2 linked regions of the Chloroflexus aurantiacus J-10-fl genome follow. The protein of the gene in region 2 interacts with the protein of the main gene of each other region in a pairwise test. Links are inferred from orthologs where the notes say so. Each region holds a gene or a part of one and is shown on either strand. Other genes may lie near its edges.

Region 1 (7,943 bases), 3.9 Mb from region 2 along the record:
ACATGAGCCAACAACTTTTGGCTTTCAGGCAAGGATGTTGTCTCCTCCAGGCACTCGTTTGTCATTCGAACCGCATCGCATGAGGTGTGTCTCCTGTCTGGATGAACGACGTGCGGATGGCTTTGTCATGCTGTCGCTTGCATCGAATGCAGTGGAGGCGAGTTGTATATAGTTGTGATCTGAAGGTATGTTACCCGTGCTGATATGTTGCTGCGGGCACCATCGGCCATACCGCAAATACGGTTTGTCGTTGGGAGAGTATAATACCTGCGAACCGCTATCGTATCGAAGGGACAATGACTATGCAGACAGTGAAAGAACGTAGCGCAATCCCCGATCAGTACAAGTGGGATCCATACAGCATTTTTCCGTCACAGGAGGCGTGGGAAGCGGCAATCACCGAGACCGATGCCATGATCGCCAGTGCTGCTCAGTTTCGCGGTCGCCTGCAGGAAGGGCCGCAGGTGATTGGCGAGTTTCTGGCGCTGAGTGAGGACATCCTGCGTAATGTTGGTCAGATTACGGTGTTCGCTACCATGTTCTATACCGTTGACACCAATGACCGCGAAGCAAGTGCGATGCGTGATCGGGCAATTGGTTTGCAGGCACGCGCCAGTGCAGCCCTGGCATTTGGTGAACCGGAGTTGCTGGCCATCGGTGGTGATCAGTTGCTGGCGTGGGCCGAGCGTGATGAGCATCTGAACACCTACTACCACTATTTCGAGCGTCTGATTGCGCGGGCAGCTCATATTCGTTCAGCCGAGGTGGAAGAGTTGCTGGGACAGGTGCGTGATCCCTTCGCTGCCGCCAGTGCCGTACACGGCGTATTGGCCAATGCCGAGCTGCGTTTCCCACCGGCATACGATAGCAATGGGGAAGCCCACGAAATCACTCAGGGTACGATCAACGCATTAATTACGCATCCAGATCGTACACTCCGCAAGAATGCCTGGGAAGGCTATGCCGATGCCCACATTGCGGTTGAAAATACGATGGCCCAGTGTCTGGCTGCCGGGGTGAAGCAGAATGTTTTCATTGCCCGTGCTCGTCGTTACGCTTCGGCTCTGGAAGCTGCCTTGAAACCGAATTTTATTCCGCTCGAAGTCTTCCATAACCTGATTGCGACCTTCGAGCGTCATTTGCCGATCTGGCACCGCTACTGGCGAGTCCGACGGGCAGCGCTGGGGGTTGATGAGTTACACGTCTACGATACCAAAGCTCCCCTGGCGACACCGCTGGTTGTGCCCTACGAGCAGGCCGTCGATTGGATCTGCGAGGGTATGGCGCCACTGGGGCAGGAATACGTCCAGATTATGCGGCGTGGTCTGCGTGAACAGCGCTGGGTCGATGTCTACCCAAATCGTGGTAAGCGGGCCGGTGCCTTCTCGACGGGTGCGCCCGGCACTCACCCGTTTATCATGATGTCGTACAACGATGACATCTTCGGTCTCAGTACCCTGGCCCACGAATTAGGCCATTCGATGCATTCGTACTATACCCGACGCACTCAGCCCGTGATCTACACAAATTACGGCCTCTTTCTGGCTGAAGTTGCTTCAAACTTCAATCAGGCACTGGTGCGTGATTATCTCTTCAAGACTTTAACTGACCGTAATGCGCAAATTGCCATTATCGAAGAGGCCATGTCCAATTTTCACCGTTACTTCTTCATCATGCCGACGCTGGCACGCTTTGAGCTGGCGATCCATCAGCGCGCCGAACGTGGTCAACCCTTGACTGCTACCATCTTTAACGACCTGATGGCCGATCTCTTCGCCGAGGGCTACGGTACCGAGGTAGTCGTTGATCGAGCACGGGTCGGGAATACCTGGGCCCAATTCTCAACCCATTTGTACGCCAATTTCTACGTCTACCAGTACGCAACCGGCATTGCCGGTGCGCATGCGCTGGCTGCACCGATTATTGCCGGCGAGGCTGGAGCTGCCGAGCGTTACATCAACGAGTTTTTGAAAGCCGGTGGCTCGCGCTTCCCGCTCGATATTTTACGGCGGGCTGGTGTTGATCTGGCTTCCCCTGAACCGGTTGAACGTACCTTTGCCGTAATGGCTTCGTATGTTGATCGGTTAGAGCAACTGGTAGCGAGTGCTGACTAAACTGACACGTGAAGAGGTAGCCAACCCGCAGAGACGAAGCATGGTTTTGTCTCTGCGGTAGACGGTGACTTCTATCCGATGCTCCTCAGCACACTGGTCATGGGAGGGGTTGAAAGAGGTTCTGCATGCAATGGTCTGCCGGAAGGTTACAGATCGCTCTCGTAATCTGCCTGACAGGGTTTTTCTGGCTTATTGCCAACCCAGTCTTTACCCAACCTCCGTATCGTGTTCATCTGCCTTTAGTGGTACGTCCGGCCCAAAATCCACTGCTGAGCGGTGAAGCTACCTTCTATCTCGAAGCCGATGGCAGCGGGAGTTGTCTATTTGATCCCATTCCAGGCGATAAGATGGTTGCCGCGATCAGCTACCTCAATTACGGAAATGCCGATTACTGCGGTGCGTATGTTGAGGTCTTCGGGCCGCAAGGTAGTGTCGTGGTACGGATTGTTGATATGTGCCCGGACAACCCCGGTTGTGGGCAAAACCATCTCGATCTCAGCCCCGAAGCCTTTGATCGCATTGCCCCACGCGCCTGGGGAAGAGTTCCGATCACCTGGCGTGTGATCAGTCCACCACTTAGCGGGCCGGTGCAATTTCATCTTAAGGATGGCAGTAATCCGTGGTGGCTGGCATTTCAGGTTCGCCATCATCGTAATCCGATTGCCCGCATGGAATATCGTACACCCCAGGGACAATGGGTACAACTGAACCGAACCACATACAACTATTTCATCAGACAGTGTCAGTGTGCCAATGGCGAACTCGGCCCCTTTACCCTACGCATAACTGACATCTACGGTAATGTACTGACCGAGACGGTACAGTTTACGACGCTATCACGGAGCAGTAATTCGCCAGGTGAACTGGTGAGCGGGACGGGTCAGTTTCCTTACGGGCCGTAGGTTACAGACTATGCCTCATCCTCTGCTGATCGCTGGAGACAATATGTCGTATGGGAATGCAGATAAGAACAACACCTTTACCTTATCGGTAAGAGGTGTTGAACTGTTTTCTTCATCTGTCGGATGTGAATAGTGTTACCGTCCAACGTGTGGCTGGGCAAAGCTATGGTCAAACCAGAATTTGCTCAGCTCTGCATTCCCATTCAGGAAGGGGTGCAGAGGGATGTATGAACTGCCCCTGCTGTGCTGTCAGACAAACTCAAACCGTTCCAGCTCACTGCGTCGAAATGAAGCATAAACTGACAGATCACGAATGGTACGCTGAATCATATCACGCTCGATAGGATCATTGTAACTACGGACAAGACGCCGAATTGCCTCGTGCCATTCCGGCGGCGGTGTGTATCGATACACGGGTTGACCACCTGTGACCTGGGCTACTGACAGGAAGCCGGCAGCAGTCAGGTCTTCAAGCGCCTGCTCTACACTCCAAATATCACGGAAGAGCCGCTCGGCAATTGCGGCTGCGGTCAATTCACAGCGTGGATGCTCATGGAACATCAGGAGCATGTGCAGCTTGGTTGGTGTGTCGAGCACCTGCTCTAGCAAGCGTTGGACGAGTGGGTCGATCATAGTGCTGCTCCCTCCTTTGTGATCGACAATGATCACGTATTACACTACCTGACGAACGACTCCTGCGTCGTGGGAGGAGCATGAAACGGGGCAAAAATGAAAAATGTTTCAGGTATCACGGAAATTATACATCATCGTTTGGTAAAATGCCATACCTTTGCCGACTTTTTTCACAACTTTGGTGAGCAAATTACAACAGATTTTGTTGTGTATGCAACTGTTCAGAAGCGGGTATAATGTGGGGTGACAATGTGCTATCGCCAGGAGGTTACAGATGGCAACAATTCCGGTTGCAGTGCTTGGTGCCACCGGTGCAGTGGGCCAGCGCTTTATTCAATTACTCGAAGGACATCCATTGTTTCAGGTTGTTGCATTGACCGGTAGCGAGCGCAGTGCAGGGAAGAAATATCACGAAGTGTGCCGATGGGTACTCGACACCCCGATGCCGGCAGCCGTCGCCAATCTCACCGTGCTCGATGCCGATGCCGATCTACCGGCTCAGCTCGTCTTTTCTGCTCTCCCCAGCACGGTCGCCGGCCCGATTGAACAGCGTCTGGCAGCAGCCGGGCATATTGTCTGCTCCAATGCTTCGAATCATCGCATGGAGCCGGATGTACCTCTGATTATTCCTGAAGTGAATCCCGATCATCTGGCCCTGATTCCGGTACAGCGCCGGCGCCGTGGTTGGTCAGGGGCGATTGTGACCAATCCTAACTGTACGTCCACGCCGGCAACGATGGTCTTACGCCCACTGCTTGATACGTTTGGCGTGCGGCGGATGCTGTTGGTAAGTATGCAGGCTCTCTCTGGTGCAGGCTATCCGGGTGTGCCCAGCTACGATGTGGTTGACAATGTCATCCCCTATATCGGTGGGGAAGAGCCAAAACTGGAAATTGAACCTCAAAAGATGCTCGGTCGGTTAGAGGGGGAGACGATTGTGCCGGCTGGGTTCACGACCTCAGCCCATTGCAATCGGGTACCGGTGTTAGAGGGACATCTGGTCTGTCTCTCAATTGAGCTGGAGCGCAAAGCTGATCCGGCAGAGATTGCGACGGTGCTAAGTAATTTCCGTGCTCTACCCCAGGAATTGCGGCTGCCTACCGCACCAGAGCAACCGATTATCGTGCGCCACGAGCCGGATCGGCCACAGCCACGCCGTGATCGCGATGCCGGACGTGGTATGGCAACGGTTGTGGGCCGCATCCGTCCATGCTCATTGTTCGATATCAAGCTGATTGCACTGAGTCACAATACAATTCGTGGCGCCGCCGGTGCCTCTATTCTCAATGCCGAATTGATGCACGCACAGGGGTGGCTGGCATGAGTGCCTGGGCAACGATTGCTGATCTGACCGAAGATCGCGTCATTTATCGCGATTTACAACCTTGCGATGCCAGCTTGCCCGGCTTGCCGGCACTGCGCACGCTTCTCGGCTTACCTGCCAATGCAACGCCGCGGAAGCGTGATACGGCGTATGCGCGGGTCATTCTGGCACTGGCACGTGCTGCTCAGGCGTTGCGGAATGGGCCACCGCTGACACACGTTGTTGTGATCGGGGATACCGAGAATGATCGACTCTTGACCCTGCACCTCCAGGCGCTTGCCGAGGTCGCTGCATATGGCTTCATCGGTGTTGATCGCCCGGTTGCACCGGCGACGCTCGATTGGGAGGGCGTGGTGGCAACAGCGACCCGTTGGGCGCTTGTGCACGAGTGGGCAGCCACGTTGACGGCTCGTGGGGTTCCGTGGGCGCAGACTGCGGTGTTAATCGATATCGATAAGACCTTGCTGGGGCCACGTGGGCGTTCTGACGGAGCGATTGACGATGCACGGGCTGAAGCGGCCCTGATCGTAGCAACGGATTTATTAGGGGATCGGTTTGATCGCACCGTTTTTCGTCAATACTACACCACTTTGTGTCGCCGCGAATGGCACGCAATTACGCTCGATAATCAAGACTATACCGTGGCGATGGCTCTCTTCGCCACAGTTGATGTGTTCGATCTACCGGCAATTGAAGTGCAATTAGCAGCCGGGCTATCACCAACGCTGCTCGAATTGCTGATCGCTGCTCAGCAGGTGCCGGTTGAGTTGCAGGCATTACGCCGGCAATTGATCGAGCAGATTGAGGCCGGTAACCCTACACCGTTCACCCAGTTTCGACGGGCTGAACTGGTCACGACCGCGGCGCGTATGGCAGATGGACGGTTGACGTTGAGTAATGAGCTGTTTACGCTGGGACGACGGCTACAGGCGCAGGGTGCTCTCTTAATGGCCGCCTCGGATAAACCGGCTGAATCTGCGTTACCCTCTCCTGAACAACAGACCGCCGGTCTGCTGCCGCTTCACCGGACACCTGCACTGCTGGATTGAGATGTAACGGGGCAACCGCCAGGGTTGCCCCGATGAGCGCTATTGAGCCTTTTGCGAGGTTGCAGGTAGTTGGTGACGGAAACTAACCGTTAATAATCCGTTCTCGCATTTGTTTACTGCCAGGCAGAAGTTGCTTAATGTTCTCGATCAGTTCATCGATAAAGAAGGGCTTGGTCATGTAGCTATCAATAGCAGCTTCCTTCACAGCCTCGCGAACTTCTGCTGAATCGTAGGCGGTAACCATGAGGGTTGCCGGATAATAGCCTCGTTCACGCAACGTCTTGACTAATCGCACACCATTCATGCCCCGCAGATTGTAATCGCTGATTAGCAAGTCGAATGGCTGCGCCTCCCAGCGTTCGAGTGCTTCTTCCGCACTGAGAACCGACTCAAACTCGTAGGGCGTATTAATGCTGCGCATTGCCAGTTCAATAATCCGCCCGATATTATTATCATCCTCAACGAGGAGAATCCGCACCGGATGACCATTTGTGTTAACCATGAGACACCCCCTGACCCCTACCCTGCGCCGTTGCAAAGGTTGTCAGTTGAGAGGTGGCGCCGGTGACAATAGTACTTTTCTCCTAAATTCAGTTTAGCACAAATGGTACCTAAACACAATAACAGTTTTGTCAAGAAATAGCTGTTCAGGATGAGGAATAAAGCAGAAAATTCATAAGTAGTTTGTTGCTTTGTCGAACGTATCTCGTAAAACTGTGCCGTGGTAATACTTTGTTGTGGCATATAACATGTGTGCCACTCGTGGAGCAGGCTGGATGCCTGCTCCTCAGCCTTCCTCCGCTCTCATTTGGTGACGGTGGTACGGGTGATGGAAGCGTTCGGGTGGGAATCCCACCCCTCGGAAAGGGTCAAATGCCATCATTGGACTGATGAATAACGATTATCAGTAGTATCAATTTCAAAAAACGGCTATGAGAAGGCATCTCATTCATCCCTGACCGACTCTATGATTGCGACGAGCACCTACCGCATCCCCGTGACCAGCAGGGTCAACGGCGTGCCACGCGTTTGATCATGAGCGCGGCTGCTGCGGCAGCCATGCTGCCGCACTCCAAACGCCGCGACACGGGCATGACGAGCGGGCAAGGCACCCAATTCAGCGTGCGATGGCACTGGAGATCGTCGTCAGCCCTCCTCGCTGCCATACCAGCAGCCTGGCAGCAGAATAAGCTGACGTTAGCGATTGGCAAGTGTTCATGCGCTTGGGCGACCATCTGGGAGCACGACTGCACAGCTTTTGTGAAATAAGTTCTAGTATCAATGAAGGTGTGATATTACGTGGCATGCGAAGCGGATAAGGGTTCATCAGTGAGTGTGCTTTGGGTTTGCGTCGTACCGGGTATCTGCCCGTCAATCACGTGGAAAAGGTACTAAGCAAATTCTCATTTTCAATGACCTTCTAACGTTAGCGCTGGAATCTATCTGTCTGGCCGTGACTCTGCTATTCTCAGGCTCTGGCCGGTTCATTAGTCGCTGTCTTCACCGTCAGATTTCAATATAACGCCATGGCTTTGACAGGCCATGAAAGCGAATCTATAATCAACTATAGGGGCTACCGAATGGTATGACCCATTTATCAGGGATATACTACTCTATGTTTTCCGATCAGTCTATACTACAGAATTTGCGTCGTGCTGTTGTCACGCTCTTTGCTGTCTACCTTTTCATTTATCCCTTTGCAATCGTGTTGGTGGCCCTTGATAAGGTGCCGGTCTGGGGAACGTGGATGGGAGGAGCGCTGCTTATTTTGCAAGGCACGCTCATGGGATTCTGGTTGACGGTTCGTTATCGGTGGTGGGGGGCGATTGCTGCTGGTCTGATCCTGGTCGTATCCTGGGCGGTTGAGCATGTGGGGGCAACCACAGGCTTCCCTTTTGGTAGCTATTCGTACACCGATGTG
Region 2 (5,460 bases):
GAAACGACACCGGTCACGGACGACGGGTCAGCAAGACCCCGCTGACGATCAGCAAGCCACCAATACCCTGCACCCATGTCGGCTGTTCACCGATGAGCGGCCAGGCAATAAGGGTTGCTACGAGCGGAATGGCGCAGCCGTAGATCGCCGTGCGTGCACTGCCGGCCACACGCACACTGTTATTCCAAAGGACATAGGCCAGCACCAGTGCCAGTAACGTCGAATATGCCAGTGCAAGCCACGCTTGCAGGCTCACCTGATCCCAGACAACTGTTGACCAATCCGGCAGGCTAATCAAGATCATGCCCGGCACACCGGTTACCATCGTCCAGGTTGTGATAGCCAGTGGAGATAGACCCTGACCGAGAGTACGGACGCCGAGGGTGTACATCATCCAGCAGAATGCAGCACCGAGCATCAGTAGATCACCCAGCAATCCCTGACCACCGAGACTCAGACCACGTTCGGCCACCACCAACGCCACCCCGCTAATCGCCAGCGCAATCCCAACTGCCATAACGCGACGGATCCGCTCAATACCGAGCAACGCTGCCGCCAAAGCAACCAGCGCCGGCGTTGTAGCAATAATCAGCGAACCGTTCGCTGCCGTGGTCATGGTCAAACTATACGTGAAGAGCGCCTGATAGATTGTATTGCCGACCACACCAATCCAGGTCAACTTCCAGAACGTGCGCCGATCAGGGAGTGCTCGCTTCCCTTCACGCCAAAACATAAAGCCCACTAAAAGCACACTCGCACTCGTAAAGCGTAACGTCGCAAACACCAGCGGGGGGATTTCGGTTAACGCAGCCTTCACAATGCTAAAATTAGCACCCCAGATCAACACGACAAGTAACATTGTCAGATCGGTTGGGGTCAAACCGGCAAACAAAACCGGCTGTTCAACGCGGGTGGTAGTAGTTGTCATACATCCTCGGCTTCCAGAGATGCAGCTTACGTGGGTAAGGTACCACAAATATATCTGTCATGACCAGCATCTCCAGACGGATATTTGGCTTGTCAAAGGAGTGAGGATGCAAGTAATTCCCTCTTTCATCCCACCATCTGGAAACCTTGCCGCAAACCTCACGCTGTCGTAGAATGGCAGAAGTAACTGATTGAAGCCTACGGGCAAGGAACACACATCATATGGCTATTCGACGTATTTTGCGGATTGATGATGCTGAGGATCGCAAGATCCTCAAGATGCAATGTCGCCCGGTCAAGTTGCCAGATCGCAATCTCAAGCAACTGGTGGCCGACATGTTTGAAACCATGCGCGCTGCTCACGGAGTCGGGCTGGCCGCGCCCCAAATTGGCATTCCCATCCAGCTTTGTATTATTGAAATCCCTGCCGAATATGAGGAGCGTGCCGACGGCAGTGTGGTTGAAGTGGCACCAGCCGAACCATACGTGTTGATTAACCCGCGCATTGTCAAGATGAGCGGGGAAGAGGTCATGCGCGACGAAGGGTGTCTCAGTCTGCCCGGCTGGTACGGGATGGTGCCGCGTCAGACCTGGGTAACAGTTGAGTTTCAGGATTTGAACGGCAAACACCATCGCTTGCGCCGCGCCGGTGATCTATTGGGCTGGGCCATTCAGCACGAAGTTGATCATCTCAACGGGATTCTCTTCACGGAACGGATCCGTGATCTCAGCACGTTGCGCGATATTACGAAGGAGCGTGACGCACAACCGGTTGACCAGGCTCCGTAGCCATGGTAGTGCGTCACGTGACATCTGGCCTGATCTGAACCGGTATGCAAACACCTGATCTGGTACAGGCTGCACTCTTCTTTGCTGCCCAGGCTCACAATGGCCAGGTGCGCCCTGGCAGTACCTGGCCGTACCTCGTGCATCTATGCGACGTTGCCCTGGAAGTGGCGACAACGCTGATGATTGAGCCAGGGCACGACACAACGCTGGCGCTTTGTTGTGCGCTTTTGCACGATGTGCTTGAGGATACTGATACTGACGAGGCGCAGTTGTCTCAGCTCTTCGGTTCGGCAATCACGGCAGGAGTGCGGGCGCTTACAAAAGACCTGACTCTCCCCCAGGCCGAACGGATGGCCGACAGCCTGCGCCGTATCAAGCAACAACCGCACGAAGTCTGGCTGGTGAAGCTGGCCGACCGGATCAGTAATCTATCAACACCACCTCCTGACCATTGGTCGGCGGAACGGATCGCTGCGTATCGTGCTGAAGCTGAACTCATTCTCGCCGCCCTCGGTTCGGCCAGTCCACATCTGGCTGCACGACTCCGAAACAGGATTGAACAGTATGGAGCATCCTCCCCAATGCCGGGACGGTGAGAGCCATACAGTTGGAAAGGATGTCGTATGCGGATTGCTGTAGGGAGTGATGAACGGACTTACATGACCGATGCGCTTATCACCGAACTCAAACAGCGTGGTCATGACGTGATCTTGTTTGGACCACTTGCCGGTACATCAGACCCATGGCCCGATGTTGGACGGGCAGTTGGCGAAGCTGTGGCCACCGGGCAGGCCGATCAGGGTATTGTGTGCTGCTACACCGGTACCGGTGTAAGTATCGCCGCCAACAAAGTGCCCGGTATCCGTGCAGCCCTCTGTCACGATGCACAAACGGCAGCAGGAGCGCGAAAATGGAACGATGCGAATGTGCTGGCACTGAGTCTGCGTACCACAACGCCTGAACTGGTGCGCGAAATTCTCGACGCCTGGTTCGCCACCGAATGCCCACCAGAGGAACAGGTCACTATTGACCGGTTGCGCGCCTTCGATAAGCTATAAACCCACTTTGCGCTTCACCCTTGTCCTGAGAACCATGATCAGACAAGTAGCGCCTGTACCTGTGGTATAGTACAAAAGGATGTACGTGACACGAGAAGACCCCGGTTGATGTACCGGGGTTTTTGTATGAATGAGGCAAGTAACGATGGAGCAGATAATGCAAGGCAAGACGGTGATTGTCACCGGTGCTAATTCGGGTATTGGTTACGTTACGGCACGCGAGCTTGCCGCGATGGGAGCGCGCGTGATCATGGTTTGCCGTTCGCAGAGCAAGGGTGAAGCGGCCCGGCAACGGATCATGCAAGAAGCTAAAGGAGCACCAGAACCAGAGCTAGTACTGGCCGATTTTGCCTCACTGGCATCAGTACGCCGTGCTGCCGGTGACATTCTGGAGCGCTGCCCACGGATCGATGTCCTGGTTAACAATGCCGGTCTGTTTGTATCAGAACCCCTGGCCAGCGCCGACGGTTACGAAATGACCTTTGCCGTTAATCATCTGGCACCCTTCCTGCTCACCAACCTGTTGCTCGAACGGATTATCGCCAGTGCGCCGGCCCGTATTATCAACGTTTCTTCTTTCGCGCATGTCGCCGGCAGAATCGCAATCCCACAGATCGCTTCTCCCCAGCGCCCCAACATTGCCCAGGCTTACAGTGACTCCAAGCTGTGCAACATTCTGTTCACAAACGAACTGGCCCGTCGCTTGCAGGGCAGTGGGGTGACTGCAAACAGCCTGCACCCCGGCGCAGTCGCTACCAATTTTGCCGCCGACTCCCGTGGCCTGTTTGCCTTCTTCTTCCGCCTTGCTCGCCCCTTCATGCTCTCGCCGGAACATGGAGCAGCGACCTCGATTTACCTGGCTTCATCACCAGAAGTTGCTGAGATCAGTGGGCAGTATTTTGTGCGCAAGAAGCCTGTCAAACCATCAGCCGCAGCGCAAGGTGCAGCCCTGGCGAAGAGGTTATGGGAGTTTAGCGAACAACTGGTGCGCGAGAAGGTAGCAGCCTGATGGGATCGCATTAGACCGCACGATATTGCGCAGATTACCAGATCGCGGCAATAGCGCACAGAATAACGGGTGGGTGAAGGATTGCCTTCACTCATACGAATGTTGTTCACCTTAGCCCAGACGCCCGACGATCAGGCGATTCAACGACGTTTCAACAATTGGGGCAACGGTACACCCTGCGACCCACGCCTGCCAGTGCGTGCGGCGGATGGGGAAGCGTGGCTTCCCCACGCCAAACGATGCGTCACGGGCAATCCGACCTGAACACCGTATCCACGCCGGCACGTGATACCACGGTGTGTATAGGGGCGATGCTGTTCTCCGTCGTCGCGATCACTGCCAGCGTGATGGGGCACTCACAAGCGATGGCTTTTAGCAAACCAGATTTGATATTACACAGAGCGGCAGTGGTGTATGGATGAGCGTAGGCCACCCGTTTTCGGTACACAGCCTGAAGCGGGAGTTACGCTGTTGTCTGCCTGTTGATGCGATGGTGTCTAATATCGCAGTCTTCCCCCTTACACTCCGCTTGCAAACTGTTTGATATGGAACTATCAACAAAAAGCGTGATGGCTTTGGTAATATGATAGTAATTGTACTGGTCTAAAATGAGTAAAGGATTTTTACCGTGAAGTTCAAAATGTGTGATGATCGAGCAATCGCTTTACGATGTCGTCACTGAACACAGCCAGGCTATATATATTTACAGATGTGGTTGTGCCGAAATTTTATCAGTACGATTTGAACCCGATATACCACGTCACGCCATGCTACAATAAACATCGCAGCGACATCCGTTAAGCCGGAAAGCATCATAGCCTATGCAAAATCAACCCTATAATGTGTTGGTCATCGACGATGACCCTAACGTGCGTGATATTCTAAGTAGCCTGCTCAAACGTGAACGCTGTGTCGTCCGCACCGCAGCATCAGGGCAAATCGGCATTGCGGCTGCCAGGTCCGAGTTACCCGATCTCATCCTGCTTGATGTCATGATGCCCGATCTCGATGGGTTCAGTGTCTGCCGCATGTTGCGTGAAGATCCGCTGACGGCTGAAGTTCCCATTATTATGATTACTGCGCTTGATGATCGGGCTTCGCGGCTGGAAGGGGTAAAAGCCGGGGCTGATGAGTTTTTATCCAAGCCGGTCGAATTGAGCGAGTTGCGCCTGCGGGTGCGCACGATGCAGCGGATCAACCGCTACCGCCGATTAATTGAAGAGCGCGAGCGCGCAGCAGCTCAGGAGCGTCTCCTGACCGAGCAAGCCCGGCAGGCAGCCCAGGCGATTGCCGAAGCGTATGATCAAACGCTGATCGGCTGGTCACGTGCCCTCGATCTCCGGGACAAAGAGACAGAGGGACATTCACAACGAGTCGCTCAACTTACGCTGGCTGTGGCGCAGGCACTCAATATTCCTCCAGAAGAGCAGATCAATATGTGGCGCGGGGCGATGCTCCATGATATTGGCAAAATTGGCGTACCAGACGCCATTTTGCACAAACCAGGACCACTAACCGAAGAAGAATGGGAGATTATGCGTCGCCACACAACCTATGCCTACGAGTTACTCTACCCAATCGCTTACCTGCGCCCCGCCCTGGACATTCCATATTGCCATCATGAAAAATGGGATGGTACCGGCTACCCACGAGGCTTGCGCGGTGAACAGATTCCAC

The links.
Region 1: the proteins of def (region 2) and asd interact in binary tests that used the Escherichia coli proteins (3 or more experiments, as listed by UniProt). The link is inferred for Chloroflexus aurantiacus J-10-fl from one-to-one orthologs.

What each region holds. Positions count from the first base shown.
Region 1 is NC_010175.1:273,748-281,690, reverse strand. What follows is about bases 2,952-5,948. They hold asd (aspartate-semialdehyde dehydrogenase), read left to right. Parts: upstream 2,952-3,923; coding sequence 3,924-4,973; downstream 4,974-5,948. Other genes in these bases: CAUR_RS01095 (hypothetical protein), read left to right, coding at 4,970-5,948; CAUR_RS01105 (hypothetical protein), read right to left, coding at 3,266-3,649; CAUR_RS01110 (expansin EXLX1 family cellulose-binding protein), read left to right, coding at 2,952-3,016. Outside these bases: pepF (oligoendopeptidase F), read left to right, coding at 303-2,114; more of CAUR_RS01110, read left to right, coding at 2,240-2,951; more of CAUR_RS01095, read left to right, coding at 5,949-6,022; CAUR_RS01090 (response regulator), read right to left, coding at 6,105-6,524; CAUR_RS01085 (carotenoid biosynthesis protein), read left to right, coding at 7,638-7,943.
Region 2 is NC_010175.1:4,150,292-4,155,751, reverse strand. The notes cover bases 33-2,932. They hold def (peptide deformylase), read left to right. Parts: upstream 33-1,149; coding sequence 1,150-1,716; downstream 1,717-2,932. Other genes in these bases: CAUR_RS16255 (SDR family oxidoreductase), read left to right, coding at 2,932-2,932; CAUR_RS16260 (RpiB/LacA/LacB family sugar-phosphate isomerase), read left to right, coding at 2,340-2,774; CAUR_RS16265 (HD domain-containing protein), read left to right, coding at 1,761-2,312; CAUR_RS16275 (DMT family transporter), read right to left, coding at 33-928. Outside these bases: more of CAUR_RS16275, read right to left, coding at 14-32; more of CAUR_RS16255, read left to right, coding at 2,933-3,783; CAUR_RS16250 (HD domain-containing phosphohydrolase), read left to right, coding at 4,605-5,460. UniProt on the Escherichia coli protein: Removes the formyl group from the N-terminal Met of newly synthesized proteins. Requires at least a dipeptide for an efficient rate of reaction. N-terminal L-methionine is a prerequisite for activity but the enzyme has broad specificity at other positions.